Regions from separate parts of the Vibrio sp. 1978 genome, predicted to be linked through region 4. Evidence: predicted binding sites of a transcription regulator. Region 4 holds the regulator's gene; each other region holds the start of a gene.

Evidence for each region. Region 4 encodes CRP, which controls carbon source genes, mostly activating them, when cyclic AMP is high. Its sites were predicted from a motif close to TGTGANNNNNNTCACA; they were not measured.
Region 1: a site for CRP is predicted at 6,867-6,882, ahead of R8N49_RS02920 (NupC/NupG family nucleoside CNT transporter). Genes of this name have one in related genera too.
Region 2: a site for CRP is predicted at 1,780-1,795, ahead of rppH (RNA pyrophosphohydrolase). Genes of this name have one in related genera too.
Region 3: a site for CRP is predicted at 5,194-5,209, ahead of recB (exodeoxyribonuclease V subunit beta). Genes of this name have one in related genera too.

Annotation. Positions count from the first base shown of each region.
Region 1 covers NZ_JAWPOP010000002.1:203,275-211,129, forward strand. The annotation lists gene R8N49_RS02875 (bifunctional diguanylate cyclase/phosphodiesterase) at 1-982, opposite strand, end outside; gene ubiT (ubiquinone anaerobic biosynthesis accessory factor UbiT) at 1,346-1,873, shown strand; gene R8N49_RS02885 (GNAT family N-acetyltransferase) at 1,857-2,360, shown strand; gene R8N49_RS02890 (hypothetical protein) at 2,423-2,869, opposite strand; gene R8N49_RS02895 (DNA polymerase III subunit psi) at 3,029-3,427, shown strand; gene rimI (ribosomal protein S18-alanine N-acetyltransferase) at 3,440-3,895, shown strand; gene prfC (peptide chain release factor 3) at 4,181-5,770, shown strand; gene R8N49_RS02910 (DUF5363 domain-containing protein) at 5,865-6,062, shown strand; gene R8N49_RS02915 (TatD family hydrolase) at 6,049-6,822, shown strand; gene R8N49_RS02920 (NupC/NupG family nucleoside CNT transporter) at 7,027-7,855, shown strand, end outside.
Region 2 covers NZ_JAWPOP010000010.1:129,148-137,002, reverse strand. The annotation lists gene ptsP (phosphoenolpyruvate--protein phosphotransferase) at 1-1,102, opposite strand, end outside; gene rppH (RNA pyrophosphohydrolase) at 1,105-1,626, opposite strand; gene mutH (DNA mismatch repair endonuclease MutH) at 2,246-2,926, shown strand; gene R8N49_RS12135 (DUF6482 family protein) at 2,942-3,253, opposite strand; gene R8N49_RS12130 (NADP(H)-dependent aldo-keto reductase) at 3,408-4,442, shown strand; gene R8N49_RS12125 (hypothetical protein) at 4,574-4,825, opposite strand; gene vpsR (cyclic-di-GMP-binding transcriptional regulator VpsR) at 5,353-6,687, opposite strand; gene lysS (lysine--tRNA ligase) at 6,930-7,855, opposite strand, start outside.
Region 3 covers NZ_JAWPOP010000002.1:258,580-266,434, reverse strand. The annotation lists gene recD (exodeoxyribonuclease V subunit alpha) at 1-1,401, opposite strand, end outside; gene recB (exodeoxyribonuclease V subunit beta) at 1,401-5,075, opposite strand; gene recC (exodeoxyribonuclease V subunit gamma) at 5,402-7,855, opposite strand, start outside.
Region 4 covers NZ_JAWPOP010000035.1:29,427-37,281, reverse strand. The annotation lists gene kefG (glutathione-regulated potassium-efflux system ancillary protein KefG) at 1-91, opposite strand, end outside; gene R8N49_RS22565 (ABC transporter ATP-binding protein) at 301-2,220, shown strand; gene R8N49_RS22560 (TIGR02444 family protein) at 2,217-2,705, shown strand; gene R8N49_RS22555 (hydrolase) at 2,793-3,800, shown strand; gene R8N49_RS22550 (YheU family protein) at 3,834-4,046, shown strand; gene R8N49_RS22545 (phosphoribulokinase) at 4,172-5,041, shown strand; gene crp (cAMP-activated global transcriptional regulator CRP) at 5,282-5,914, shown strand; gene R8N49_RS22535 (DUF1338 domain-containing protein) at 6,051-6,842, opposite strand; gene astD (succinylglutamate-semialdehyde dehydrogenase) at 7,091-7,855, opposite strand, start outside.

The DNA.
Region 1 (7,855 bases), on a different contig from region 4:
CCAAATGACCAATAATCGCTTGGTTTGGTAGTAACCGTTTAAGACGGGCCGATACCTCTTGAATCACTTTATCGCCAATATGGTGACCAAGTGAGTCATTAATGTTTTTGAAGTTATCGATATCCAAATAGAACACCAGAAGCGGTGTTTGCTTTTTGATCAGCTGTTCCAAACGTTTGGTGAAGCCAAAGCGGTTGTAGAGTTTGGTGAGCGAGTCAATGTGTATGTCTTCATTCGATGCAGAAGACAGGTTTTTGGGCGCATCATCAGCATCTTGGATTAGGATAATTTGAGATTCGCTACCTAATATCGCCGTGGAATCCGCGTGTAGCTGAACTTTCCGTTCAAAGCCGCATCTTGCACTGGTTAAGCAGACAAAAGGTTTGTCAGAAATTAATGTACTCAATCGATGACTAAATACCTTTTTACTGTTTTCATCGATGAATAAACGACTTAGCTCTTCGCCCAACAATTCATGAGGAGAGTTAAGTCCGAGAAGGCGCGCTGATGCGGGGTTCGCAGAGATGACAATATCATCTTCGATAAGCAGTAAGCCGTCTGGTAGCAGTTGTGTTAACTTCGCAAACTTACTTTCGGACTCTTCTAAGGAGCGAACGAGTATCTGCTTTTCTGAAGTATCGACAGCGTGAAAAACAACAAAGCGAATGTCGTTACCTTCAAAAACTGGCGAAAGACTAAAGTGAAGACTGGTTTCAAGGTCGGTTTCATCGAGCGTGATTTCGGCTTCGACATGTGCCCCTTTGAACGCGCGCTGATAGTATGGTGCAAGCTTCTTATAAAACTGTTCACCCAGCACTTGGCAATCGTTTAAGCCGACGATTTCCTCATGACTTAAACCTGCGATATCGCAGTAACGGTCACTTACCATTCGATAATTGTGTTTTTTATCAAGAATGGCAAAGAAGAAAGGGCTATTTGAGGTTAGCGTGGCAAACCAATGTTTTAATTGCTGGGAAGGCATTAGGGTATTACCGATCTCCAATGAGCCAGATTATTCGTCCGTGTATAAAAAGCGACACCCTGATAAGCCTGCGGCGGTCTACCACCAAGCTAAAGTGTTACCTGCCATTAAAGGGCTCGCGGTTTTAGCTGTGCAGTCGACAATCACATGGATACGCTCAGATAACTATAACTTTGAAAATACGGTTGTAAAAGTGTTTATCCACCTGTTCGCATCAATAATACACGTAAGTTCAAAAAAAGAAGCGTTAGTGAGCAATAAACCACCAATCTAAAATAAGCACTTTATTGATACATAACAGTAATCTCATCGCCACGATTGCTTAATATAAGCAACCTAATGACAAAGTAACGGATAATGAACGTGTTAAACAAGATTCGCAGTCAACTAGTAAAGAACGCAGCTAATATTTTGCGTTCTCCAGTCCAGTTATTACCACAGCCAATTCAGCAAAAAGCGTTGCTAGAAGGGCTAAAAATGGTGTTTAAAGAAGCCTTGGAAGATGGTGACTTTGAGTTCCTTGAAGACAAGTGGTTAAAAGTTGCGATTAAAGACTTGAACTTAGCATGGTACATCAGCTATCAAGACGAAAAATTGGTGGTAGCTGAAAAACCAGTTCAGGAAGATGTGAGTTTTAGTGGTAATCTAAACGACCTAGTACTGATTGCTGGTCGTAAAGAAGACCCTGACACACTGTTCTTCCAACGTCGCCTTTCAATTGAAGGTGATACTGAGCTTGGCTTAGAAGTGAAAAACTTAATGGACAGTGTCGACTTAGAGCAGTTACCGAAAGCAATGCAAGTCGCTTTGAATCAATTGGCTGATTTTGTTCAGAAAGGAGTTCAAGCGCCTGCACAACCAACCGGAGTAGCGAATGCTTATTCGAACTGAAGCCCCAGCGGACATTCTTACCATTGACCGCTTATTGAAACACGCCTTCCCGACGGAAGCTGAAGCTGAGCTTGTGATGCGTTTGCGCGAAAACAGCAAATTCACGCTTTCCTTAGTCGCGTGTACAGATGAGGGAGAGGTGATAGGCCATGCTTTATTTAGCCCTGTGACCTTAAATGGTGAAGATTTGTCATGGCAAGGGCTAGCGCCATTAGCTGTTCATGAAGATTACCGTCGCCAAGGCATCGCTGCAGAGTTGATCAAAGAAGGTTTTGATTCACTGCGTGATTTTGGCTACCCAGTGTGTGTGGTGTTGGGCGATCCTGATTATTACGCGCGCCAGGGTTTTCAATCATGCGACGAGATGGGCTTTGAATGTGCTTGGGATGTCCCTAAAGGTGCATTTCGAGTCGCAGAGTTGGTCGAAGGTCAATGTGCTGGACGCTCCGGACGCATAGACTATGCGCCAGAGTTCTCTGAACTGTAAATGAAAGAAGCCCACGACTAAGTGGGCTTCTTTCTTATTCACTGAAAACTGAGATAGGGAGGTTAGGATGACTGGTTACTTTTCTTTTTGCCCCAGACCTCTATTTTCGCTTTTTTACTTACCCCTAGCAGGCTAAGTTTTGTGCTTCCCCAGCTACTGTAAGTCATTTCAATCTGTTTTAGCTTGGCTTCTTTTGTACCTGGAAGGCTCCAGGCACGAGTCGACAATCCGCTTGTTAGTACGCCCATAGAGGAAAGCTTTTTCTCACTACCATCTGTCATGACGACTTTTAAACCATTAATGTCTACCGTTCCTTGCACACATTTTAGTTTTATTTTACTGAAGCTTCGGTTTCGGAATAGGCTATTTGGTGTCACGGTATCTGTTTCTGTATGAAAGTTAACGGTTTTCGTTGCAATCAGCTCCCACTCATCGCTGTTATTAGCAAAAACACTCATGCTGGTGGCGGCTACCAGTGTGCAAAGTAGTAGCGTATTTAAGAATTTCATAATGTACCTTATATGTCATACCCAATGTGTGGCCGTTGGCAAAACGCTATGTTCAGGAATATCCAAATCATCTCATTGTGTTCAGGTGTTCCTTGAAGTCCTTTAGGTATAATCGCGATAATTTGATAGGATTGCCCTCGTTCAAATAGGTGACGGAAAATGTCAATTAACGAGAAACAGTATTTACGTGAAATGGGGATCAGCACATGGGAGCTGGTACACCCTGAAAGACTGGAAGGCTATCAATCGCCATTATTGGATTTGCAAAGTTCATGTAAACTCCTATTGGTATCGCCAATATGTCCAGAAAACGAGACGGCATTGATGTTTGAGCGCGTATTAAAAAGCATTAAGCTCACGCTTGATGATGCGCTGCACCTAGAGCCTGAGCGCTTATCCATGCTGGGTGAACATCAGCTAGAGTGGGTGTGGTTTGCAGGCTGTGAGGCTGATAAAAGCATCAAGGCAAAGCACCTGATCTCGCCACTATTACAAGATATTGATGGTAATAACGAACAGCGCCGCGCATTGTGGCAACAAATCTGTTCGTACTCTTAACGGAGCTAATGCGTGACAATTGAAATTACGCCGATGCGTGCAGAGCACCTCGACCAAGTTTGGCAAATCGAGCAGCAAGCACATTCTCACCCTTGGGCCGAATCTTTGGTTCGTGACTTATCCAGTCGCGGTGCTTGCCATCATGTGATGCTGGAAGGCTCTCAAGTGGTTGGTTACTTCTATGGACAGAATATTGTTGGAGAAGTGACACTATTAAATATTGCAGTAGCGCCTTCTCAACAAGGCAGAGGGCTAGGGCAAAAATTGCTGGACGCGTTTATTGAACACTGTGAACAAGCCAAAGCAGAGAGTGCTTGGTTAGAAGTGCGTGAAAGTAATCACCCAGCTATCCATATTTATGAGCAAGCAGGTTTTAATGAAGTGGACCGTCGTTACAACTATTACCCAGCTAAATCGGGAAATGGTAAGGAAGACGCCATTATCATGAGTTACTTATTTTTGAGTTAGTTTTAGGCCGTTACTAATTACCTCATCAACACTTATGCTTTAAATGCGTATCCGGATTCGAGGCTTTTGAATATGTAATAACAATTTTTTGAATTTTTACATCTCTTTGTGTGGCGCTGGCTTTCCCTTGTTAGTTGCAGGTAAAGGCTGGTGAGCCGAGTAAATTCAGTTCATGTCTTTCCAGTTTGCTAGCACAGCGATAATAAGCGAGAATACCGCACAATATCGAATAGTAGATATGCTTGCCTATTTTGTGAGCATGAAAGTAATTTAGAAGATTAACTAATGTCAAATCCCCTTTTTTTAGGCGAAGTGTCTAAGCGCAGAACGTTCGCTATTATTTCTCACCCGGATGCGGGTAAAACCACCATTACTGAAAAAGTCCTTTTATTCGGAAACGCGATCCAAAAAGCAGGTACGGTTAAAGGTCGTGGTAACGCACAGCACGCAAAATCAGACTGGATGGAAATGGAAAAAGAACGTGGTATCTCGGTAACCACTTCTGTAATGCAGTTCCCTTACAATGACTGTCTGGTAAACCTACTTGATACGCCTGGACACGAAGACTTCTCGGAAGATACATACCGTACGTTAACGGCAGTAGACTCGTGTTTGATGGTTATCGATGCGGCGAAAGGTGTCGAGGATCGTACACGTAAGCTGATGGAAGTAACGCGTCTGCGTGACACGCCAATCGTAACCTTCATGAACAAACTTGACCGTGACGTTCGTGATCCAATGGAAGTATTGGACGAGGTAGAAAACGAGTTGGGCATGATGTGTGCGCCAATTACATGGCCAATCGGCTGTGGTAAAGAATTTAAAGGTGTGTACCACATTCACCGTGATGAAACGATTTTATACGAATCAGGTCACGGTCATGAGATTCAAGAAGTTCGAATCATCAAAGGTCTCGATAACCCAGAGCTTGATGAAAAAGTTGGTGCAGGCCTTGCGGAAAGTGTTCGAGAAGAGCTTGAGCTTGTCATGGGTGCTTGCCCTGAGTTTGATTTGGAAATGTTCCTAACAGGTGAGCTTACGCCAGTTTACTTCGGTACTGCATTAGGTAACTTTGGTGTGGATCATATGCTAGACGGTCTAACTGAATGGGCTCCAGCGCCGAAAACTCGTCAAGCGGTTGAACGTGAAGTTGAAGCGACTGAAGAGAAGTTCTCTGGTTTCGTATTTAAGATCCAAGCGAACATGGACCCAAAACACCGCGACCGTATCGCATTCATGCGTATTGTATCGGGCACTTACACGCAAGGTATGAAGATGAACCACGTTCGTCTTGGCAAGCAAGTGAGTATCTCTGATGCAGTAACCTTTATGGCTGGTGACCGTGCACGTGCAGAACACGCTTACGCCGGTGACATCATTGGTCTACACAACCACGGTACTATTCAGATTGGTGATACCTTTACGCAAGGTGAATCATTGAAGTTCTCTGGTATTCCGAACTTCGCTCCGGAACTATTCCGTCGTATTCGCCTGAAAGATCCACTAAAGCAGAAGCAGCTTCTCAAAGGTTTGGTTCAGCTATCAGAAGAAGGTGCGGTACAGGTATTCCGTCCTCTACAGAACAACGATCTGATCGTTGGTGCCGTTGGTGTACTTCAGTTTGATGTTGTTGTGGCTCGTTTGAAGTCTGAGTATAACGTTGAAGCGATTTATGAAGGCATTAACGTTGCAACTGCGCGTTGGGTTGAGTGTGGTGATGCGAAGAAACTGGATGAGTTCCAACGCAAGAATCAAGCGAACTTAGCATTGGATGGTGGTGATAACCTAACGTATATCGCTCCAACAATCGTTAACTTAAACTTAGCGAAAGAGCGTTTCCCGGACGTTGATTTCCGTGCGACGCGTGAGCACTAATTTGCGCGGTTAGGGTAAGCCTTAACGCAAACTAGATTTTAAAACGCCCTTGGCTATAAACTTAGCCAAGGGCGTTTTTATATAAGGATAAGATATGAACTGGTTTAAACGTGGGCTAAAGCGTTACGACAATTGGTGTAAAGAAATGGGGTTAACCCCCGATCAGAAACGCAGTTGCGTCCCATATCGAAAAGACCCTGCCCACCAAGCTGAAGAGAAGAGTGAAGCCCAACGATCTTCTGATTTCCCGCCCGAAGATACAGATAAAAAACGTCAAGATGAAGCTCTTTGATACGCACTGCCACTTTGATTTTGATGTGTTTCAAGATGACTTTGCGCATCAACTTGAGCTTGCTCAAACGCAAGGCGTCGCAAGAATTTTGATTCCTTCCGTCGGTCCGCAAAACTGGGCTCGTATTCAAACTTTGGCAGAGCAACATGCCAATTTGTATTATGCGCTCGGCTTTCATCCGTATTTTCTTGAAGATAACGTTGAGCAGCACCTTACAGAGCTAGAAGGCTATCTAAATCAAAAAGGGCAGCAGTGCGTGGCAATAGGAGAGTGTGGTTTAGATTTTGCCATTGATGTTGATCCACAGTTGCAAGAAAAGATACTTGAAGTTCAATTTGAGCTGGCTAGACGCTTCGAGCTCCCAGTTATTTTACATAGCCGAAAAGCGCACAATCGCCTCATTCAAATGGTGAAAGCGGCGAATCTCCCTAGAGGTGGTGTACTACACGCTTTTTCTGGGAGTTATCAGCAAGCCATGGAGTGGGTCAAATTAGGTTTTTTTATCGGTGTAGGAGGAACGATTACCTACCCAAGAGCCAAGAAAACACGCGACGCAATTCAAAAATTACCACTCGAAAACCTAGTAATCGAAACAGACGCACCAGATATGCCTATACTTGGATATCAAGGGGAGTCAAATCACCCAGCCAAACTCATTCACGTCTTTAATGAGCTCGTAGAGTTGCATAACGGCCGAAAGCAATCGATTGCCTCTCAACTGTGGAAAAATAGCAATTTTGCTTTCTCGATATGTGAATAAAATCTAAAGATGTGGTTTGAAATCGAAAACGTTTTCCTGCTTATTGTGAATTAACTCACAAAGCTGGTTGAATCAATCATGAATCTTATAGGAAAGTGTGAGGCTGGCATTACTTTAATTGATTCTGCATGAGTATAATTGCCCCCGCTTTATAGCTCCATTTTGTAACACGCCAATAAATAACTTATAAGGAAGTCATAAACTATGAGCCTGTTTATGAGCCTAATCGGTATGGTAGTGCTTCTTGCGATTGCAGTGGCATTTTCTAACAACCGAAAAGCTATCAACTTTAGAACTGTGGGTGGCGCATTCGCTATCCAATTCGCATTAGGTGCATTTGTTCTGTATGTACCTTGGGGCCGTGATCTACTAAACGGTTTCTCTTCAGGTGTTTCTAACGTTATCAACTACGGTAACGATGGTTCATCATTCCTGTTCGGTGGTCTTGTTTCTGACAAGATGTTCGAAGTATTCGGCGGCGGCGGTTTCATCTTCGCATTCCGTGTTCTTCCTACACTGATCTTCTTCTCTGCACTGATTTCAGTTCTTTACTACATTGGCGTTATGCAATGGGTTATCAAGATTCTTGGTGGCGCACTACAAAAAGCGCTAGGCACTTCTCGTGCGGAATCAATGTCAGCGGCAGCTAACATTTTCGTAGGTCAAACTGAGGCACCTCTAGTTGTTCGCCCATTCGTTCCAAAAATGACTCAATCAGAGCTATTCGCGGTAATGTGTGGTGGTCTAGCTTCTGTTGCTGGTGGTGTACTAGCTGGTTACGCATCTATGGGTGTTCCACTAGAGTACCTAGTTGCGGCATCATTCATGGCAGCACCAGGTGGTCTACTGTTCGCTAAAATCCTTCACCCAGAGACTGACCAGCCTCACGAAAGTATCGAAGAAGCGATGGACGGCGGTGACGACAAACCAGTTAACGTAATCGACGCAGCTGCGGGCGGTGCGGCTTCTGGTCTACAACTTGCGCTTAACGTAGGTGCAATGCTAATCGCATTCGTTGGTCTAATCGCGCTAA
Region 2 (7,855 bases), on a different contig from region 4:
CAGGGACCCCAAGAGCTCGAGATAAAATGGCAGCGTGAGAGTTTGCGCCTCCCTCTAATGATACGACGGCTAACAAAAACTCTTTAGGTACAGAAGCGAGCAAGGTGGCAGTGAGTTCGTTCGCCACCAAAATAATGGGACGATCAATTGCAGAATTTTCTTGCTCACTGTTGTGCAGAAAATAGAGCAGCCTTTGCCCTAACTCTCGGATATCTTGCGCTCTTTCACGCATGTATACATCCGACATTCTTGCAAATCGATTCGAGTATGACTCTACAACTTGGCGTAACGCCCAGTCTGCCCTGTCTCCTTTTTCAATCTGCTTCTTCAAATCACCGCGAAGCATCGGATCATTCAGTAAGTGAGTAAACAGATCGAAGATCGCCAGCGCATCTTTGTTGATTTCACTGTCCAGTTTTTTCCGCATGCGGCGAAAGTCATTTAACGCTCGCTCTATGGCCACCAGTAGTGTCTCGTGCTCGCGTTCCTTATCTAACGTGGACGAAGGGAAAATATCCGATAAACTCGGCTGGGTATTGTCGAACCAAAACTCTCCAATCGCGACACCAGTAGACGCAGGCAAACCTTTTAATACCGTGGGTTTAGATGCTAACTGCCAATGCCCAAGATTCTGCGCATGTGCAATGAGCACCGCTAACTGAGCGGATAAGGTAACAAGAAACGATTCTTCCATTTCACTAAACAAGCGCGGCGTTTTTTGTTGGATCACCAACACACCTAAAACTTGTTTACGATGAATGATTGGAGTAGCTAAAAAAGAGTGGTAAATCTGTTCGCCGAGTTGAGGAAAGAATTTGAACTCGGGGTGTTTTGAGGCTTCGGCAAGGTTAAGGGGTTCAGCGCTTCGTTTTACCAACCCAACCAAGCCTTCATTGAAGTTGATATGAATACTATCACCTTCAAAAATAAGGCCTTGAGTTGCCATTAACTCAAGGCGCTGCATTTCTTCATTAGCAAGATAGATAGTACAGCACTCAGTACTAAGGGCAGCACAAGTCTCTTTCACCAATATATCGAGTGCCAGATGCACATCATCGACCCTGGAGACTTTCTCAACTATTTCCCTTAGCTGACTGAGCATGATTATCCTCTACGTTGCTTTTTTCTTTTCCCTTTCGCTTTTCTCTCTCGAAAAGGCATGGCTAAGGATGCAAATTCTTTCATCGCTCGTCGATAAACATCTCGCTTGAAAGAAACAACTTGCCTAACTGGATACCAGTAACTTACCCAGCGCCAACCATCAAATTCAGGGGATTTTCCGCGTTGCATATTAATGCGAGACTCATCGCATTCTAATCTCAGCAGAAACCATTTCTGTTTTTGGCCGATACAAACAGGCTTGGAGTCCCAACGCACCAATCGCTTTGGTAGCTTATATCTTAACCAATGACGACTTGTTGCAATGATCTTAACGTCTTTTTTCGTTAAACCGACTTCTTCGTATAACTCCCTGAACATGGCTTGTTCAGGGGTTTCACCTTCGTCAATCCCACCTTGTGGAAATTGCCATGAGTGTTGCCCGTATCGTTTAGCCCAGAAGACCTGACCATGGTTATTACATATCACAATACCAACATTAAGTCGGTAACCATCGCCATCTATCACTGGCTAACCTCTATGAATAAATTTTTTATTACCGTGATTTTTCCACATATCCCCATTACTAGCAAACTTACTGATGTGATATGAGCAAGATTTATTACCTTTTCAGCATTTTTGGATATCTTTTAATCAAACCATACCTTATCAACACAAGAGTGAGACATTGCCCACATTTATTCACCTTTTCTGTGAATAACTTTGTGAAGAATTCAATTCAAATGAGTAATTCAGTTCAATCCCATCAAATGAAAAACAAATGAATAAACAAAAAAATAAACATAAAGCATTGATAAAAAAGTATTTATTTTTAAAAACAACGATAATTCGATCTTCAATTTCTTGATGATCTTTTCACCAAACTCAGATCGGTCAAAGATCCACCAACAGGCTATTTATCCACACTTACCTGCTATTCGTTTAGATGATTACAACAAAATCAACCCCAAAAATGCATTTTAACCCCTGTTTATTCATACAGACCTCGTCAGGATCTTATCAATACCTCCTCCACCTGTGGATAAGTTATGAATTGATCGTTCTTACACCGCCTCGGTGAAATCTTAAACAGTAGATTTGGTCGGAGTTTGATAAACTATATTTTTTGTAATACCACCTTGTAACTATGAAACCAGAACCACAAACAGAAGCAGAGCTATTGGAACGAGCGCATGATATGGCAGGACTCAGTTTTGCTGAGTTGGCCGCCGAGGCGAATATGATTGTTCCTGAAAACTTAAAACGTGATAAAGGTTGGGTGGGTCAATTACTCGAATGGCACTTGGGCGCTCCAGCTGGCAGTAAACCTCAACAAGATTTCGCAAAACTAGGGATCGAGTTGAAAAGTATTCCGATCAGTTACTCTGGCAAACCTTTAGAAACAACCTTTGTTTCTGTGGCCCCCCTCACTGGTGTTCATGGTCTTACATGGGAAACAAGTCATGTTCGAAACAAGCTATCTCGTGTGCTTTGGGTACCCGTAGAAGGAGAACGAGAAATCCCACTCGCTGAAAGACGTGTGGGCAGTCCACTCATTTGGTCACCAGATGAAGAAGAAGAACGGATTTTGCGAAATGACTGGGAAGAGTTAATGGAGATGATCGTCTTGGGAAGATTTGATCAAATTTCCGCCAGACACGGAGAAGCGCTGCATCTTCGCCCTAAAGCCGCAAATGCAAAAGCGCTCACCGAAGCATATAACTCAAATGGTAAGCCGATGAAAACTCTGCCCCGAGGCTTTTACCTTAGAACACAGTTTACTGAACAGATCTTACTCAAGCACTACATTAACACTCAACCAGAATAAAACTATATCAGCTATTTAGTGCGTCACGAGCGATAACTCAATATCGCAGTACGAGGCTGCCTCTTCAGTGCCACATTCGTCATACGCATTACGCAGCCTTAAATACGCTTTATCGACCCCTAGCCTCAATAATTCTTCTTTTACTAAGTCTAGAGAGCCAAAATGTATCGGGTCTTCACCGTCTTTAATCGGCTCAAGTTGATGCTTGTACTCCACAGCTAAAAGATAGTCAGAGACATCAGAACACCCAATCACAAATACTTTGGGAGTTTTATAAGTATCTTTATGTGGACCATGTAGCCACATGTCCAATTGATGCTTCTGCATAACATACCTCCTTCACACGATTATTTAAGTGTAGTTAGGCTAACTGTAGCTTTCGAGTTTGCTCTCCCTTTATACGTAAATCATTTGCGATTGCGGCTAAAAATCCCCTATATTGGAGTCACTTATTTAGTCGGTAACTCTTCAAGGACGTGATATGCAATACACAAAACTACCGCACTCATCACTTGAGATCAGTAAAATCTGCCTCGGCACTATGACGTTTGGCGAGCAAAACACAGAAAAGGACGCCTTTGAACAGCTCGACTTTGCCCTCGATCATGGGGTGAACTTCATCGATACCGCAGAGATGTACCCTGTACCGCCAAACTCGGAAACACAAGGGCTCACCGAGCAATACATCGGTAATTGGTTAGCAAAAAGCGGCAAAAGAGAGAAAGTAGTACTGGCAACAAAAGTGGCAGGCCCTCGCAATGTTCCTCACATTAGAGACAACATGAGCCTTAATCGTCGCCACATCCATACAGCAATTGATGACAGCCTTAATCGTCTACAAACCGATTATGTCGATTTGTACCAACTACATTGGCCGCAGCGTCAAACCAACTGCTTTGGTCAACTCAACTACCCATACCCTGACAAACAAGAAGAAGTCACGTTAATTGAAACGTTGGAAGCGCTTACTGAATTAGTGAATGCAGGTAAAGTGCGCTATATCGGCGTATCCAACGAGACGCCGTGGGGTGTGATGTCGCTATTGCGTTTGGCAGAAAAACACGATTTGCCAAGAATTGTCTCCATTCAAAACCCATATAACTTATTGAACCGCAGCTTCGAAGTTGGCTTGTCTGAAATCAGCCATTACGAAGGCGTTCAGTTACTTGCCTACTCTCCTTTGGCATTTGGCTGCCTGAGTGGTAAATACCTAAACGGGGCAAAACCTGAAGGCGCTCGATGCACTAAGTGGGAGCGTTTTGCGCGCTACTTCACTCCGCAAGGTGTTAAAGCGACCGAAGCTTACGTCAATTTAGCTCAAGAGCATGGTCTAAACCCTGCACAAATGGCGCTCGCGTTTGTCAATCAGCGTCCATTTGTTGCTTCTAACATTATCGGAGCAACAAACCTAGACCAATTAAAAGCCAATATCGACAGTATTGATTTGCAACTTAGCGACGAACTACTTACTGAAATTCAAGCAATAGGTACAACTTACTCGAATCCTTGCCCTTAACAGTACCACCTTCAAACGAAAACAGCTGATCTTCAAGATCAGCTGTTTATCCAATGAAGTCATACTTCATATAAAAAGTTAAGCGTGTTGAATGACTCGTTAGCAACTCAGTCAGCCCAACACGCTAACGATTACGTCATTATTCGCGACGTTAAGACTCGACGAAGGTGACGAACTCGACGTTCAACTTTTACTGCATCCGGAACATTGGCACGTGTAGAACGACCATCGCGATCTAAACCAATATCTCTCAATAGATGAACATTCGTCCATGGAATATCATGAGCAGTTCGGCGTATGGTGCGCTGCCATTGCTTTTCTTCGCGTTTAAGGTCTGCTTTCAATAGCAAAGTGGCCAATTGTAGGTAAATAGAGTGACGCATAATATTTTCTCCGATTATCGATGTATTCGACTGGGAAAAATAGTGCGTAAAATGAACAGAAATATTCTGTTGATACTAAGCCGCTACTTTTCCGCAGCCTAGTAAACATAAATTAGGTTACGGATTAATTTTTATCTTGTGAGCCAGTGGTATTGGTATCATCCGATTTAAGGGTTATCGGAGCGATAGGCATACGATCAGCGCAAGCAGTGGTGTTAACAACGTAATGTTTCATCTTGCGCCTCCTAGCTAAAAATTAATCCGTTTATGAAAGGTATAACTCATTGAGTTACGGTTAAATTGTAAGCTTTGATGAATATATATCAAACATTTTTTGCCTTTTTGATTAAAAACAAATCAATACACCGCAATTTAGTTTCATATACTTTTATGTATAACATATTCACCTGAGGAATATATAAATTTGCGGATTTTATAAATCAAACCAAACAAAAATAAAAAGAGCGGCTCTGTGGCCACTCTCTTTTATTGTATTTATTCGCCTATTTAACACAGGGAAAGGCCAACTACATGGCTTGTTCGGAAATCAAGTTATGTTTATTAAGTAGTCGATACATGGTTGCACGCGAAACTCCGAGCTCTTTCGCCGCATTTGAAACTTGACCAGAATGAGATTCCAAAACAACCAGCAACGCATCACGTTCACTCTTCTCTCGGATTGATTTCAAGCTGCGCTTTGAGTCATTACGTTGAGGTAAATCTAAGTGATGATCTTCAATCATTACGCTGTCGGACATTAATACCGCTCGCTTCACTTGGTTCATCAGCTCACGCACATTTCCAGGCCAGAAATAACGTGTCAGTGCCTTGAAGGCATCCTCAGAAAAGCTTTTTGCTTGCGAGTTGTACTCTTTTGAGAACTCTTGTAAGTAGAAACGAGCCAGCAATGCGATGTCACTCGCACGTTCTTTCAAGCTAGGGACATTGATGCGCAGAACGTTGATGTAATGGTAAAGCTCTTCATTGAAGTCACCGTCAATCAAAGCTTTTTCAACATCCGACGAGTTAGCAGCAAGAATACGCACGTTAACCGCTTTTACGCCATCTTTGGTATAAATGGTGCCTTCTTGCAAGAATCTCAGCAGATTCATTTGCTGCTCTTTTGAAATGGTAAGAATGTCATTAAACAACACGGTGCCACCATCTGCTTGTTCAAGCAGGCATGCTTCCATATCTTCATCGGCGTTAATACCAAATACTTCAGCTTGGAAACGTTGTTCATTGAGTGCGCGACGGTTAATTGCCATAAACGGTTTATGAGAGCGTGAAGAGACTTTATGGATGGCCCTAGCAACCGCCTCTTTACCAGTCCCACTTTCCCCAGAAATCAGAATGCTGACGTCCGTTGGACCAATGCGCTTCACTTGATCGCGTAAACGTTTCATCGGGATAGATTCACCGATCAAACCCATATCTAAACTGCTACCAAAACTAGGCCAAACTTTTTTCTCCAATTTAAGCATGCCAAGCTGGTGACCTATTGTGCTTAATAACTGTGCATCTGGGATCGGCGCTGTGAAAAAATCGATACAAAAGTTAACAATGAACTGGCATATGGTGTCAGTGCCAAGCTGAGATTCACGAATAAACGCTAACCAACGTACGTGTTTGTGAGAGCTGACTAAGTTCGCCAAACCATTCAAGCTGAACTCGTCATGGCTGAGATCAACAATACCGATACATGGACCAATATCTTCTAACAGCGTATTAGCTTTGCGTAAGTCACCTACTTGATGACACTTCCAGCCCACTTGCTCCAGTACCGATAACCAAGGCTCATAAGTACCGCCAACTACCACAAGCGATCCCGGGATGGAATCCATCTTAAACTGCCCAGCCATTCTCTAACCCTTTTTCATTGTTAATAGAAATTTTGTGCCACAAACTTATCTTTGCGAGCGGGTAACATTATCGAGACTCCGCCCCCTCACGTCTGTCTCAGTATTAAGACTATGCAATAGATTGAGATTTGGCGAATGTTTATTTGCATATCCCATTAAAAGGCAAGTGCAACAACTTGAATTACCTTAACTAAAAGGCAAAAAAAACCACCCGAAGGTGGTTTTTTACTCATCCTATCGAATTACGCTTGCGGGCGCATTGCAGGGAATAGGATCACGTCACGGATAGTGTGCGTGTTAGTCAGTAGCATAACCAAACGGTCGATACCGATACCTTGGCCTGCTGTTGGCGGTAGGCCGTGCTCTAGAGCAGTGATGTAGTCTGCATCGTAGAACATTGCTTCGTCGTCACCAGACTCTTTCGCTTCAACCTGTGCTTTAAAGCGTGCATCTTGGTCTTCAGCATCGTTAAGCTCTGAGAAACCGTTCGCTACTTCACGGCCACCGATAAAGAACTCAAAGCGGTCTGTAAAGAACGGGTTGTCATCGCTACGACGAGCTAGTGGAGAGATATCTGCTGGGTAGCCAGTGATGAACGTAGGCTGCATTAGCTTAGGTTCTGCTGTTTCACCAAAGATCTCTTCAAGAAGCTGACCACATGTCCAGAAAGGTTCTACTTCAACGTGAACAGATTTCGCGATAGAAACCATTAGATCACGGTTTTGTAGGTCTTCTTCTGTTAGCGCTTGGATTTGCGCGTGGTCTGGGTTGTAGTGCTTGATTGCTTCGAACATGCTCATACGAGTGTAAGTACCACCAAACTCAACCGTTTCATCACCGTAAGGCATTGACGTTGAACCTAGAACTTCTTGCGCCACTGAGCTTAGTAGTTCTTCAGTTAGGTCCATCAGATCTTTGTAGTCTGCGTACGCCATGTAGAATTCCATCATTGTGAATTCTGGGTTGTGGCGTGGAGAAAGGCCTTCGTTACGGAAGTTACGGTTGATTTCGAATACGCGATCAAAACCACCAACAACTAGACGCTTCAGGTATAGCTCTGGCGCGATACGTAGGTACATTGGCATGTCTAGTGCGTTGTGGTGCGTGATGAATGGACGCGCACTCGCACCGCCAGGGATAACGTGCATCATTGGCGTTTCAACTTCCA
Region 3 (7,855 bases), on a different contig from region 4:
CGCTTTTGCCAACTGACCAATGCCTGAGCGAGCATCAAATCGGTAGCTCTTTTGCAGCATACATAAACTATCAGCAATGCTAGATGCACTGTTACCCGTATGGGCTAAAGTATCGAAGCCCGTCAGTTTTGCGATGGCTGACGCCTGCTCTTTGCCATAACCCAACGCATGGAACGAACAGATATCACCCAACACTGCCCCTGCTTCAACTGAGGCAAGTTGATCTTTATCACCTAGCAAAATCAGCCGCGCATGTTTCGGTAAGGCATCGACCACTTTGTACATCATTGGTAAATCGACCATCGACGCTTCGTCGATAACTAAAATATCCAAATGCAGTGGATTTTGCTTGTTGTGACGAAATTCTGCACTATTAGGAATCGCACCCAGCAACCGATGTAAGGTGCTTGATTCAGTCGGAATTTTGGCTTTTAGCTCCGGAGAAACTGGCAGCTCTTGTACCGCTTTACCAATGGACTCGGTTAATCGCGCCGCCGCTTTCCCCGTCGGGGCCACCAGCTTGATGGTTAGATTTTTCTCGTGCGTCGCCTGTTCAATCAAAGCGGCAAGCAATTTGGTTACTGTCGTCGATTTACCAGTGCCTGGACCACCAGAAATCACAGCAAATCGACGGGTTAACGCAACTGCCGCCGCGACTTTTTGCCAGTTCACGCAAGCCGAGAGTGGTACGAGTTCATCCAGTATTTGCAAATCTTGAACCTTGCGCGCATTGCTAAGCACGGAATCAATGGCGTGCCAATCCAACGATTCGCTTGCGACCACATCAAGGTGGTCACACACCAATTGTTGACGCAACACTTGGTTGCTGCTTCCCGCTTCTACTGCTTTGCCTAACGCGTTAAACAGAAAATGGTATTGGCGTGCAAATAAATGGTTGAGCAACTCGGATAATCGCGCAAACTCTTGTGGTTGCAAGTTAACTGCGGCGCCCAGCTGATTGAGCTTTTCCGCCAGTGTCACTTCATAATGCCAATAGCGATGCAGATACAGACGCTCACCATCGAACATCAAAGGCAAGGCTTCTCCTTGCGCGCCGACCACGCTGGAATTTTGTAATACTTGAATCCAGTCTATGCCTTGCAACTGTGTGTTGAGCGCCAATGCTGACTCACCAAACAGCCCTAACTTACTGGCTAAATCCGTAGATTGCCCTTGTGCATCGAACAGAGACAGACAGATATGTCCTTTACCAAGCTCACTACTGACAACACCCGCGATAAACGCCAATGCTTGACTGTCCGACTGTTCATCATGCGTTTGAGAATCAATAAAGCAGGCGAATTGGTAGTCGAGCTGACGAATAGCACCTTTGTGCGCCAAGCGTTCCAGCACTACCAAAAGACTATCTTGGTCAGAATGAAGATTGTAATTTGTCGTCATTAAAGTAGCTCCATCTGCCCGGCTTGAGTTGAGCGCGTTTCAAGTGCTTGACCATCAATCAAACGATCCATCTCTTGTAAGAAGTCTAAGGTTGGTTTCGCGGCAAAAATGCCGTGGTCACTCTGCCCGTCCATGCCGCGCAAGAACAAGTAATACACGCCACCGAAGTGCTGTTCATAATCATAATTGGCCAATCGGCTACGTAGGAAACGATGCAGTGCTAACGCATAAATCTGATACTGCAAATCGTAGCGGTGATCTGCCATCGCCGATTTCAGAGCCTCACCATGGTAGTGCGTCACATCGTCGCCAAGATGATTCGATTTCCAGTCAAGCACGTAGTATTTACCTTGATGTTCAAACACCAAGTCGATAAAACCTTTGAGCATGCCTTGCACGGTTTGGAAACCTAAATCCCCCGCTTTCGCCGACAACGGATCGTGACGTTGAATGACTCGATTTAACGCCGGCGCAGACAAAACTTCAATCGGCAGCAAAAATTCCATCTCCACCAAACGTTGCGACGGTGCTTTTTGATTCAGCAGCAAAGACTTACCATCCAACGGCGTTGCGAGTACGGTAGCAATCAATTGCTGTAAAATGGGCAACCACTCTTCATCGAGCTGTTCGCTTTCCATCAAACCAAGGATGATTTGTGTATTCTCTTCCGTCGTGGCTGGCTGAGTAAATTCAATTTCCTCAAACAGGCTATGCAGGAACGTACCCGGACGCGCACCACGAGGGAAGGTAAAAATAGAACGCTCTGGCTCCACCAAATCCGTTTCGTCTTGTTCTTCAGATGAGTCGATATCAAAACCCGTAATCTCAATCGTGGCATCATGCTCGGCGTGATGAGAGCCTTGCTTGACCAAGCCAGAATAACTGGTGATGCGCCAGTTTCTGTCGATAGGGTTTTGCAGCTCTTTCGCGCTAAGATCGTATATTTCTTCTTGTGGCGCTACGTACTTGTCTTCGAGTTGCTGCGGCAGATCGGCCACAACGACACAATCAAGCTCGTTTTGTTGCTTTGTTAAACCTTGGTACAAATCGTTAATGCCACCTTCTTGACCATTTTGAATCAAATAGCCAATCGCACTGCGGTGTACGCCAGTTGGCTCTTTGGTCGAACGACCATTGCGCAAAGGCGAGGCTCCAATAAAACACGCATAAACAGCACGCGTTAGTGCCACGTATATCAAGCGTAAGTCTTCCGCCAAACGCTCTTTGTCCGCTTGCTTCATGGACGCATCGTTGCCAGTGATATCCAGTACCGTGCGGTCATTAGCTGCATCGTAATATTTGGCTTCACTGGCTTCTCGATAGCTGAACACAAACGGCAGAAATACGAGGTCATACTCCAAGCCTTTTGATTTGTGAATAGTTACGATCTGCACTAAGTTACGTTCCGATTCTAAACGTTGGATTTGGTCATCACTGCCACCCAAACCGTTTTCCGCATCACTGATAGACTGAGCGAGCCAACGCAGCAGACCGTGATCGCTATCCAGTTCATTACTGGCGTGTTGAAGCAGTTCACCAATGTGCATTAAATCGGTAAGTACTCGCTCACCATTTTCACCCTGTGAACTCGCACCTTCTTCTAGTAATCGCTCGGCAATATGGCGTTTGCTGATCACCGCGCGCAACATCGGCAGCACACCACGCTGAACCCAAAGTTTGCGATATTCTTTGAATTCGTTTACGGCGTTTTCCCACACCACTTCATCGTTATTAAGTGCATCCAAACTTGCTGCGTCGAGGGCAAACAGCTCAGAGGCAAGACTTGCACGCAGCGCACGGTCATTTTCTGGAGTCAGCACCGCTTGCAGCAAACGCTGTAAATCCTGCGCCACTGAACTGGTAAACACACTGTCTCGGTTAGACAGGTACACGCTGGCAATACCTTGGTCTGCTAGCGCTTGTTTGATCATCCGACCTTCGCTACCTGTTCGAACCAACACTGCGATATCGCCCGCTTGAACCGCTTTCTGTTTTTCGCCATTCACCAGACACGCTTGCCCCTGTTGAGCCTGCGTCAAAATAGTTTGGATTTGGCTTGCAGTCGCCTCTGCCATTCGAGTCAAATACTCGCCTTTTGGTAGCGGTTTATCGTCCGCTTCTTGCAACCAATAGGTCAGCGCGGGTTGCTTTTGGCCACCCATAGTCCAAATGCGTTTTTCGGCATTGGGACTGTACTTAACGGGTAAGAACGGAATATCCGAATCATAGATAAATGGACTGTCTGGTAAAGCAAATACTTGGTTTACCGCCTGCACCATATCTGCGCTAGAACGCCAGTTGGTTCCTAACGTGTAGTGGGCACTTACTTGGTTACGCGCTTTGATATAAGTGAAAATGTCTGCGCCACGAAAGCCATAAATCGCCTGCTTGGGGTCCCCGATCATAAACAAACCACATTCCGGGTTGTTCAGATAAATACGGCTGAAAATACTGTATTGAAGCGGGTCGGTATCTTGGAACTCGTCAATCATTGCGACAGGATACAAAGTACGAATACGCGCCGCTAAAAGCTCGCTTTCGTCCGTATCGATAGAAGCAGAAAGTTGCGTTAGCAAATCATCGAAAGAGAGCCACTGTTTTTGATTTTTCGCGTTAGCCAGCATCACTCGACAATGTTCAATTGCATGAGCAAGCAGTGGCGCTTTTAAGCTGATTGGGTTGGCAAGAAATGTTTCAATGACTTCAAATACTGCATGCTGCGGCGCACTGCCTTTCGGTGTTTTTTCCAACAAGACGTTTTGCGCGAATTTCTCCAGCTTGTCTGGATAATCGTAACCTGTAGTTTCCGTTGCCGCCCAAGCGTTTACCGCCTCCAACCACGTCGGCAGAGACTTTTTGGTATAGCTACGTTTGTTAATATCTGAATCTGAAATTAGCGTTAAGAAGTCATCTTGGCTTTCTCGCCACTGTGCTTTTAATCCATCAATTTTTTTCAGATTTTCAGTATGAAGATCAGCCAAACTGCCTTTCATTGCTGGAACAGAAAGGCTTAACGGCGCACCGGTTAAGTAATTGCTGATGTCAGACAACAACGCAGATGGAGAGCCCCATAGCTGGCGGATTTCTCCCGCCAAAGTAAATGGCAATGGGTAGAAATTGCGGCGCCAGTAATCGGCTACAACTTGCGCTTTTAGGTGACTTTCATCGGTCACAAACTCGTTATTAAATCGGCTGCCAGATTCAAACGCATTTTGCGTTAGCATACGTTGGCAAAAACCGTGAATGGTGTAGACCGCCGCCTCGTCCATCTGACGCTCTGCCTGCAATAAAATTTCTGCGGCTTGCTTGTGATCGTCAAACTCATTAAGCAAAGGTTGGATCACCGGATCGGAACTCTGTCCACGCGCAAACGCGATTCGCGCATCATGGATTCTTGCCCTGATACGATCGCGTAATTCCGCAGTTGCCGCTTCGGTAAAGGTTACGACCAGAATTTGGTCGACCGTAAGCGGTACGCGATGCCGAGTTTCCGCGCTGCCGTGACCAAGCAAAAGGCGCAGATATAAACCTGCAATAGTGAAGGTTTTACCTGTACCTGCTGATGCCTCGATTAACCTCGCACCATGCAGAGGAAACGTCATCGGTTCTAGTGGCGTTGGTTGAGGTTGCTCTGTGCGGTCTAACGTATGTAGAGGACACTCTGCACCTGACATTTGATCCATAACGCTGAATCTCTCCGGATTATTTACTAGGACGTATCACCTAATAAATGTGATCTATAGTTAAAAATTCTATTAATATGTTTAACAAGTTGGATAATTTAGAGCTTTGTGAGATCTTTCTCACGGTTATCCATAAGACGTACCGTTAGTATGCGCCCCACGAGATAAGCCAAACCTTTTGGCGGCACAACTCAAATGAATTAAACAAAAGTATCATGGTCCCTCTGACCTTGTGGCCGTACAGCGAACGCCCTACAAAAAATAATGATTTTCTGGCGGCCACCCTACTCTTCCTTCTCTTTATCCAACTGTCTTTTTTACGCTTTTACGTCATCAGTGTCTTGAACCGCTAAGCGCGCACCTTGCAAAACTAATGCTGTCAGCAAACGAACTTCTGAGGCCAACTCATCATTCCAAGCAGGCCAAATTCGAGAGATGTACGCATTACTGCCTTCGCCCGGGCTCATGAAGCCATCATTGAATGCGTCAGCCATTTTCTTCAAAGATTTCTCTTCGTCATCTACCCACTGACCGCGGCTAAAGCCCGCTTCAACACAAGCCAACGCCGTTTTCGGGAAATAAGGCAAAGGCTTAGTCATGCCTTCGAAGAACAAGCGAACCAATTCAGTCAGTAGCTGTTTGGCATACTGCACATCGGCAATTTCTGGGTAGATCAAATGCAGCGCGCCTTCTTTACGATCGTAGCCAATCAGATGAGTTTTCTTGGCATAACCCGACGCCGACATGGCAAGGTGATCGATCCACGCTGCAAGGTAATCCTGCGAGCGAATCTTACCGCTTCGGTAACGAATCAACCCAGATTGGTAACACTGGGTTAGCCAACCTGTTAGGCGAACGTTTTTCTCTTCGCCTTCATTTCGCTCAAACAAAGAGTCAAACGTCAGGTCGATTTCCAAATCGTCTTGAGGCGCACCAGATAAAAACGCCAGTTTATCCACCAGCTCTTCCGCCTGAACTCGGTTGGTTTCAAACTCGATATCACCAAACGCCCCCACCGGCAGTTTGCCTTGCGCGCGCTGTTGACTCATAAAGTGTTTAAGCACCTCTGTTTTTTTCTCTGGCTGCATCAATGTCGCTTCAAGCAAGGTTTCTAACAGCTCATCACGCATTTGATAGCTTTCCAAACCACCTAAAACAAAGGGTTCGTCGTCTTCCATCACCGGTAGTGGCGGTTCAAAGGTTACTTTTAAACGACGATTGAAAAAATACTGCACAGGTAAGCGCCAGAAACGTTGCAACTCGACTAAGTCGAGCTCAAGTGGGAACGTCGCTCCTAACAGATAGTCGTCTAATGCCCGATTAAAATCACGACGAACATAGCCTTGCGATTGACTAGTTTGAGTCAATGCCGCTGGAATCCACTCTTTCGCGTAGCTGGCGTGCATGCCTTGGAACGCACTTGGGCTAAACGGCACCATGGCGTGGGTATTCACCAACGCATTTAATAAGTTGTCGCCAGACTCATCAACGGGCAACGCTTCATCACCACTTAAACAATAGTTTTGGTGGCAGTATTCCATCAGCTCAGAAACCAGAACCGAAGGCACTCGCTCGGTATTGTCTTGGATTGAACGGCCAACATAACTGATGTAGAGCGTTTGTTGTGCAGACAACATCGCTTCGAGGAATAGGTAACGGTCATCATCTCGGCGCGAACGGTCGCCCGGTTTGGTTCTTCCTGTCATCAAGTCAAAGCCTTCTGGCGGCATGGAGCGTGGGTACACGCCGTCATTCATCCCCAGTAGACAAACGGTTCTAAACGGAATAGAGCGCATCGGCATCAGGGTACAAAAGTTCACTTGACCAGCAAGGAAGCGCTGGCTGACTCGTGTGCCAGATAATTTGTTTTGAAGGTATTGGCTGATGATCGACGGCGATAACGCATCATCAAATGCGGCATCAGCTAATTGCTCTTTGAGTTGGCTGAGCGTATCGCGAATGGACTTGAGCGCCATTTCGCCTTCTAACTCAACTGAGAAGAAGTCATCCAGCAGTGAAACCAAAGTCTCTCGCCAACCATCGATAGTTTGAACATGAGAAAGTTTGCTTCGATAAGTGCTAATTTGTTGGATAAAGTGTGCCAACTTGCCCGCCAGCTCTGCGCCCATGCCTTGCACTTCGTTGTACGGAGACAAACTGCCTTGCTCGGTTTCAAACAAACCTGCGGATTCTGGCATCGCGTAGCCAAGCAACATGCGTTGAATACCAAATTGCCATGTGTTTTGACGGGTTTCCGGCAGTTCAAATTCGCGTCCGGTATTGGCATCCAATCCCCAGCGAATCCCCGATTCCTCAACCCATTGTTTGGCTTGTAAAAAATCATCTTCGCTGAGTTCAAAACGCTTTAATATCGCCGGAGTTTCCAGAAGTTCGAGTAGTTCTGATGCCAAACAGCGCGTATTGGGTAAGTTCACCAACTGCATAAATGCGGCCAGAATTGGACTCTCTTGATCGGCGGTTCGGTCAGAAATCGAATATGGAATAAAACGCTCACCCGGCGCGTTACCAAAGACCGCCTGAATCGCAGGGCTGTAAGCGTTGATGTCCGCGACCATCACGATAATATCGCGCGGTTTTAACGTTGGGTCAGCATCGAACATCGCCAATAGTTGATCATGCAGCACTTCCACTTCGCGCATCGGGCTGTGACAAGCGTGTAGGCTCAGTGATTTATCACCCAAGCTAACCACTTGTTTGTGATGACTGTTTTCAATCTGTTGGTCATCTTGATGTTCTTCAAGATTGAGAAT
Region 4 (7,855 bases):
TTATCATCACTTGATTGGCAATCGAGTTATGTGGCTCTGGATGAGCATAAATGACCAGAACTTTTGGGAGAATAGACGGTGCAACAGCCAAATGGTCGTCCTTGTGGTTATTTTTATCCGTTATCAAATTGTTATACTTTTTTGTACAGCATAATGCAATTAAAGCGAATCAATCGACTTTTCCGGCCAATACCCCTACTATTCACCGCTAGATATATACCCAAGTGGCTTTAAAAACGATTGAAACCACTTCGCTATGTAACCAAGCAACGCGCACTGCGCAAAGTGAATGAAAACTTTATGATTACCTTCTCTGATATTCAGTTACTGCGTGGCGGTAAACCTCTTTTAGACCAAGCTTCTGCGACTATTCACCCTGGCGATAAAGTCGGTCTTGTGGGCAAAAACGGCTGCGGTAAATCAACGCTGTTTGCCCTACTGAAAGATGAACTGTCAATTGATGCTGGCTCATTTAGCCAACCTCAACACTGGGAGCTGGCCTGGGTCGCACAGGAAACGCCTGCGCTAGAGCGCACTGCACTGGAATACGTCATTGATGGTGATCGCGAGTACCGCGCTCTCGAAAAGCAGTTAGCTGAAGCAGAAACACAAGACAACGGAACCCTAGTTGCCGAGATACACGGTAAAATTGAAACCATTGGTGGTTACAGCATTCGCGCTCGCGCGGCAGAACTGCTCGATGGTTTAGGGTTCAGCCAAGAGCAAATGAGTTGGAGTTTGACCCAATTCTCGGGTGGTTGGCGTATGCGTCTTAACTTGGCTCAAGCGCTATTGTGTCGTTCTGATCTACTGCTACTCGACGAACCAACCAACCACTTGGATTTGGACGCGGTAATGTGGTTAGAGCGTTGGCTACAAAACTACCCTGGCACGCTGATTCTGATCTCGCACGACCGAGACTTCCTTGATCCAATTGTTGGTCGCATCATTCACATCGAGAATCAGCAGCTGAACGAATACACGGGTAACTACTCGTCATTCGAAAACCAACGCGCACAAAAGATGGTGTTGCAACAAGCGATGTTTGAAAAGCAACAGAAGCAGATGTCGCACATGCAAAGCTACATCGACCGCTTCCGTTACAAAGCATCAAAAGCACGCCAAGCCCAAAGCCGTATCAAAGCTTTGGAGCGCATGGAAAAAGTACTGCCAGCTCAATTCGATAACCCATTTAGCTTTCAATTCCGTGAGCCAGCTGCGCTGCCAAACCCAATCATGATGATGGATGAAGTATCTGCAGGTTACGGTGACAACCTCATCTTAGAGAAGATCCGCTTAAACTTGGTTCCTGGCAGTCGTATTGGTCTACTCGGCCGTAATGGTGCGGGTAAATCGACCTTAATCAAGCTGCTCTCTGGTGAACTTAACGCGCAAGGTGGTGACCTAACTTACTCACAAGGCGTGAAAATTGGTTACTTCGCTCAGCACCAGTTAGAAACGCTTCATCCTGAAGAAACGCCGCTGCAACACATGATGCAAATCGCACCCGATCAAACCGAACAGCAGCTACGTGATTACCTAGGTAGCTTTGGCTTCCAAGGTGACAAAGCACTAGAAAAAGTTGCGCCGTTTTCTGGTGGCGAAAAAGCCCGTTTGGTATTGGCTTTAATTGTGTGGCAAAAGCCAAACCTGTTGCTACTTGATGAACCGACCAACCACTTAGACTTGGACATGCGCCAAGCACTTACGATGGCACTGCAAACATTCGAAGGTGCGATGGTGATTGTTTCGCACGACCGCTATTTACTGCGCGCTACGACCGATGACTTGTATTTAGTGCATGATAGACAAGTTGCTCCGTTCGACGGTGATTTAAATGACTATTATAAATGGTTAACCGAACAACAAAGAGCGGAACGCAAAGAAGCGCAGGCTGCGCAGCCAAGCAAAGATACGGCCAACAGCGCAGCTGCGAAGAAAGAGCAAAAACGTCGCGATGCAGAGTTTCGAAAACAGACAGCGCCAATTCGCAAAACGCTGACACAACTAGAAAATAAAATGGATAAGTTAGGTGCTGCACTGGCCGAAGCTGAAGAACAATTGGCGGACAACTCACTGTATGCGGCCGAAAATAAAGCTAAACTTAACCAAGTACTGGCACTTCAAGCTTCCAGTAAAGCTGAGCTCGAAGAAATTGAAATGGAATGGATGTCTGCTCAGGAAGAACTGGAGCAGATGGAGCTAGAGTTTAATCAATGAGTAATCAACACGCTGAATACACACTCACCCTAGAACACCTTTGGCAGTTCAGTCTGCAGTTTTATGGTGTGCGAGAAGTGAAAGAAGCGTGTTTATCATTGCAGAACAATTATCACGGCAACGTGAACCTACTCCTGCTGCTCAGATGGCTCGATGAGCAGCAACTCATTTTCCAAGAAAAAGACTGGCCCTTGGTGCAAGACTGTCTAGGTAGGAGCGAAACTTTACTTCACTCCTTTCGCGACCTTCGTCGCCACCTTAAGTCTCAAGTCAATGACGCTTTGTATCGTGAGACCTTGCAGTTTGAGCTGCAACTAGAAAAGCAGCAACAAGCGGATTTGGTGGACTGCATTAACTCACTTGCACTACTCAAAAATGATGATGACCCACTGACGTTGAGATACTGTCGTCAACTCGGTGGGGAACATTTGCAGCAAGCCTTTGCTATTCCGGTGCCAAACATTCAACCACCAAAACGCCCATAAATCTGTAGAATACCTATAATCTTTATAAAGGATTATATTAATAAGTTCTTCAACGGACACCGAAGGACCGCATAAGAGCAGTTAGGTATGACACAATTTTTCGCAGCCGCCGGGATCAAAAACCCGCATCTCCAAACGCTTTTGCCGCGTTTTATTCGCAAAAAAGCGTTGTTTACGCCGATTTGGCAAACCCTCGATACATCCGATGGCGACTTTCTCGATCTCGCGTGGAGCGAGGACCCAACCCAAGAGCCTGCACAAAAAAAGCCGATTTTTGTTTTATTTCATGGATTAGAGGGGTGCTTCTATAGCCCTTATGCCAATGGGCTAATGAATGCATTTGCTCAATCTGGATGGCTGTCGGTGATGATGCATTTCCGCGGTTGTAGCGGTAAGCCAAACAAGAAAGCTCGCGCCTATCATTCTGGTGAAGTGACTGACGCCCTCCACTTCTTAGAGCACCTTGAGCAACGCTTTCCTGATAACCCCAAGGTTGCGGTTGGTATTTCTCTTGGCGGTAACATGTTGGCGAATTATTTAGCCCAATATAAAGACCACCCTATTTTGAATGCAGCGACTATTATCTCAGCGCCTTTAGACCTAGCGGCGTGTGCGAACCGTATAGAACAAGGCTTTTCAAAAGTGTATCGCCGTTATCTGCTTTCTTCACTGAAACGTAACGCGTTACAAAAGCATCATCTACTGCATGGCGAGCTGGCGCTGTCCTACAACTCAATCAAACGTGTCACACGGCTGTATGAATTCGATGATTTGATTACCGCACCATTGCATGGCTTTAAAGACGCACAAGATTATTACGACCAATGCTCTGGCTTAAGTAAACTACAGCAAATCACGCTACCCACACTGATCATCCATGCCAAAGACGATCCGTTCATGACCGATGATGTGATACCGAAGTTTGTTCTGCCAGATAATATTGATTACCGTCTCTTTGAGCACGGTGGCCATGTTGGCTTCCTGACAGGAACGGCGTTAAAACCTAAGTTTTGGTTGGAGGAAGCGCTGCCCGCGTATTACGAAAGTATCGCCGCAGATTACCTTTCTGCTGTATCCAAGCAACGAACGCAGTAAACTAGCCGCTCATCATAAAAGTTAGAGGTATTTATGATCATTCCATGGCAAGACATTGCGCCGGAAACATTGGAAAACTTAATTCGTGAATTCGTCTTACGCGAAGGAACGGATTACGGAACCGTCGAGGTTTCTTTGCATGACAAAATTGATCAAGTTAAAGCTCAATTGGAAAAAGGTGAAGCGGTTATCGTGTTCTCTGAGCTACACGAAACCGTCGATATTCAGCATAAAACAAAATTTTAGACCCTTCACATTTTACCGTATCCCACTCGATGACAAGGTATTGTTACGTGCTATAGTGGGATATCGACCGTGCAGTAGTAACTCTACTGCACATTACAGGTAAGTAATTTTCGACAAGGTTTGTCATGTCAGCTAAACACCCAATTATTGCGGTTACTGGTTCGTCCGGTGCCGGCACGACCACTACATCTGAAGCCTTCCGTAAAATGTTCAATATGATGAACGTTAAACCCGCATGGGTTGAAGGCGATAGCTTCCATCGCTTTACTCGCCCAGAAATGGACATCGAAATCCGCAAAGCCCGCGAGCAAGGTCGACACATTAGCTACTTTGGCCCACAAGCTAATGACTTCCCGGGATTAGAAGAGTTTTTCCGTAAGTTCGGGCATGACGGCACTGGCAGCGTGCGCCGTTATCTGCACACGTTTGACGAAGCGGTTCCCTACAATCAAATGCCAGGCACGTTTACACCGTGGCAAGACTTACCCGAAAACAGCGACGTTCTGTTTTATGAAGGGTTACATGGTGGCGTGGTCGATGGCGATGTTAATGTTGCTCAACATGTGGATTTCTTAATCGGCATGGTGCCGATTGTGAACTTAGAGTGGATACAAAAATTCGTACGTGACACTCGCGATCGCGGCCATTCGCGTGAAGCGGTAATGGACTCAATCGTGCGATCCATGGACGATTACCTCAACTATATCACTCCGCAGTTTTCTCGTACTCACATCAACTTCCAGCGCGTACCGACCGTTGATACTTCCAACCCACTTAATGCAAAAGGCATCCCTAGTTTGGATGAGAGTTTTGTGGTGATTCGCCTACGCGGTATCAAGAATGTCGACTTCCCATATCTGCTGGCCATGATTGATGGCTCATTCATGTCACGCCACAACACGATTGTCGTACCCGGCGGTAAGATGAGCTTTGCAATGGAGCTCATAGTTCGGCCTATCCTACAACAGCTCATCGAAACAGGGAAAATTGGCTAAAAACCTGCCTGCGAAGATGTTTACTTTTCATACCGTGATCATGTGCACAGTTTTGCTTACAAAATCTCAATCATGGCACGATTAAAATCAAGAAATCGTTTTCGAAAAAGGATACTATTTCTTACCGAAACACAAGAGAGCTTGCAGCATATAAAAAGTGCTCTTATTCTAGTAGGCCTAATTCAGGCTTAGCTAAAATATGGATAGCGCAAGCGTACCCTGCAGAGGAAGTGAGATATTATGGTTCTAGGTAAACCTCAAACCGACCCAACATTAGAGTGGTTTCTTTCACACTGTCATATTCATAAGTACCCTTCAAAGAGCACGCTAATTCACGCGGGCGAAAAGGCAGAAACTTTGTACTACATCGTTAAAGGTTCTGTTGCGGTTCTTATCAAAGACGAAGAAGGTAAGGAGATGATCCTTTCTTACCTAAACCAAGGAGACTTTATTGGTGAACTTGGTCTATTCGAGGAAGACCAAGAGCGCACAGCTTGGGTTCGTGCTAAATCTCCTTGTGAAGTTGCTGAAATTTCTTTCAAGAAGTTCCGTCAGCTTATCCAAGTAAACCCAGACATCCTAATGCGTCTTTCTGCGCAGATGGCTCGTCGTCTTCAAGTAACTAGCCAAAAAGTGGGTGACCTGGCGTTCCTAGACGTAACTGGTCGTATCGCTCAGACGCTTCTGAACCTTGCAAAACAACCAGACGCAATGACTCACCCAGACGGCATGCAAATCAAGATCACTCGTCAAGAAATCGGTCAAATTGTTGGCTGTTCTCGTGAGACAGTAGGTCGTATTTTGAAGATGCTAGAAGAGCAGAACCTAATCTCTGCTCACGGTAAAACCATCGTGGTTTACGGTACTCGTTAATCTCAAACTAGAGTGACACGAACAAAATTATAAAAGCCACCAATGGCAACATTGGTGGCTTTTTATTTACTCATGACCAAATAAGATAGGGTGCAGCGAACACTAATGAGTAAGCTTAACAGGTTAACCCTAAAACTTAGCCATTCGTACTTTCAAAGATTTTGTCAGCTGAAGCGGCCACGAAACCTGGGTACAAATCACCATTTTCCATCGGATAGCGCTTAGCAAATTCATAAAACCCGCCAGGGATAATTTCAGTGCCTTCGCTAAAACGAACCGCTACTTTATCTGCCATGGTCGATGACTGCTCTAGCAACACCTCAGGAGTGCCCTTCACTTCACCACCATTTTCATTAATGGTAAACCCAGCGGTACGCAGATGATCGTTTACCTGCTTCACTTCTTCATATTCATTGAGTTGGTTAACGCTCACCGTGAAGTGGTTTGCTCCGTAACCATGCGCCGCAAGCCAAGATGCGTACTCACTTTCTTTAGCCAACGTTTGGTAATCAGCAAAGCTTAAATCCCACAAGCGTCCACCATGTAAGAATGCGCTATCGTTCAGCTTGTCAGCATCGACTTGTGCCACCAAATTTTTCACAATCTCTTGTAGCTCAGGCGAGCACTCTTCAACTTTTAGCTCACTAATAAATACTTTAGGTTGCTTCGGATCTGGGTGCTCATAGTGCTTAGCAACCAGCTTTTTGCTTTCGAAAACGTAATCACCACACGCCTTGTAACCAATAGCTACAAATGGCTTAGCTAGAGTTTCAATACCAAGAGGCGCGATATTGAAGGTACGTAAAGCTATATGATCATTAATCAGAGGCTCATCTTCTTGAAGCAGCTGATGCACTTTAGCCGCCGAAGGGCAAAGACGTTGAATGTAATCTTGCCATAGCGATTCAAATAACACATCGGGCGTCATAACGACTCCTTGTTACGAGATGTAGAGTTTAAAGGTAAGCGGAAGTTGGCTGCTCGTTCACAACAAAAGTTGTCCAGAATAATGAACGAGCAACCATCAACCTGTGACGGTAAATGCCAGTCAGTCAACACGCTTTTCCGAGTCTTTGCTCACTTTTCGTGTTCTGCCAACGATCACTACAACCCATACCTAAATGATGCGCCGGCAAGGTGAGCCGCAATGCATAGTTGCGACTCTATTATTAAAACTTATAGCGCTACACCTGGACTCAATGTTGCAGGCAAGACAGTCTCTTGACCTTCCATTGATGCCATTGGGTACGCACAGTAATCTGCTGCGTAGTAAGCGCTTGGGCGCAAGTTACCCGACGCCCCCGGACCACCAAATGGCGCATCACCGCTTGCACCAGTGAGCTGGCGGTTACGGTTCACGATACCTGCACGAATGTGGTCAACGAAGTATTCCCATTCTTGGTCGTCGGTTGAGACCAAACCAGCAGATAAGCCAAAGCGCGTATCGTTTGCTAGCGCCACGGCTTTGTCTAACCCTTCGTAACGCACCACTTGCAGAAGTGGGCCGAAGTATTCTTCATCTGGTAACTCAGCAATGTTCGTTACATCAATGATGCCAGGAGAAACAAACGCCGCCTCTCCTGCTTTCGCTTCAATCAAGCTTTCACCGCCAAGAGACTGTAGATTAGCTTGTGCATCAAGAATAAACTTGGCTGCCACGACCGAAATTTGCGGTCCCATAAATGGCGCAGGTTCTGCAAATGGTTGGTCTACGCGAATATTGCGTGTCGCTTCAACGAGCTTGGTGATAAGCGCATCGCCTTTTTCACCCAATGGCACATACAAACGACGAGCACACGTACAACGCTGCCCAGCACTGATAAACGCTGACTGGATGATGGTGTAAACCGTGGCATCCAAATCACCATATTTATCAGAGATCACCATCGGGTTATTACCACCCATTTCTAGTGCGAGCATCTTGCCTGGTTGACCCGCAAA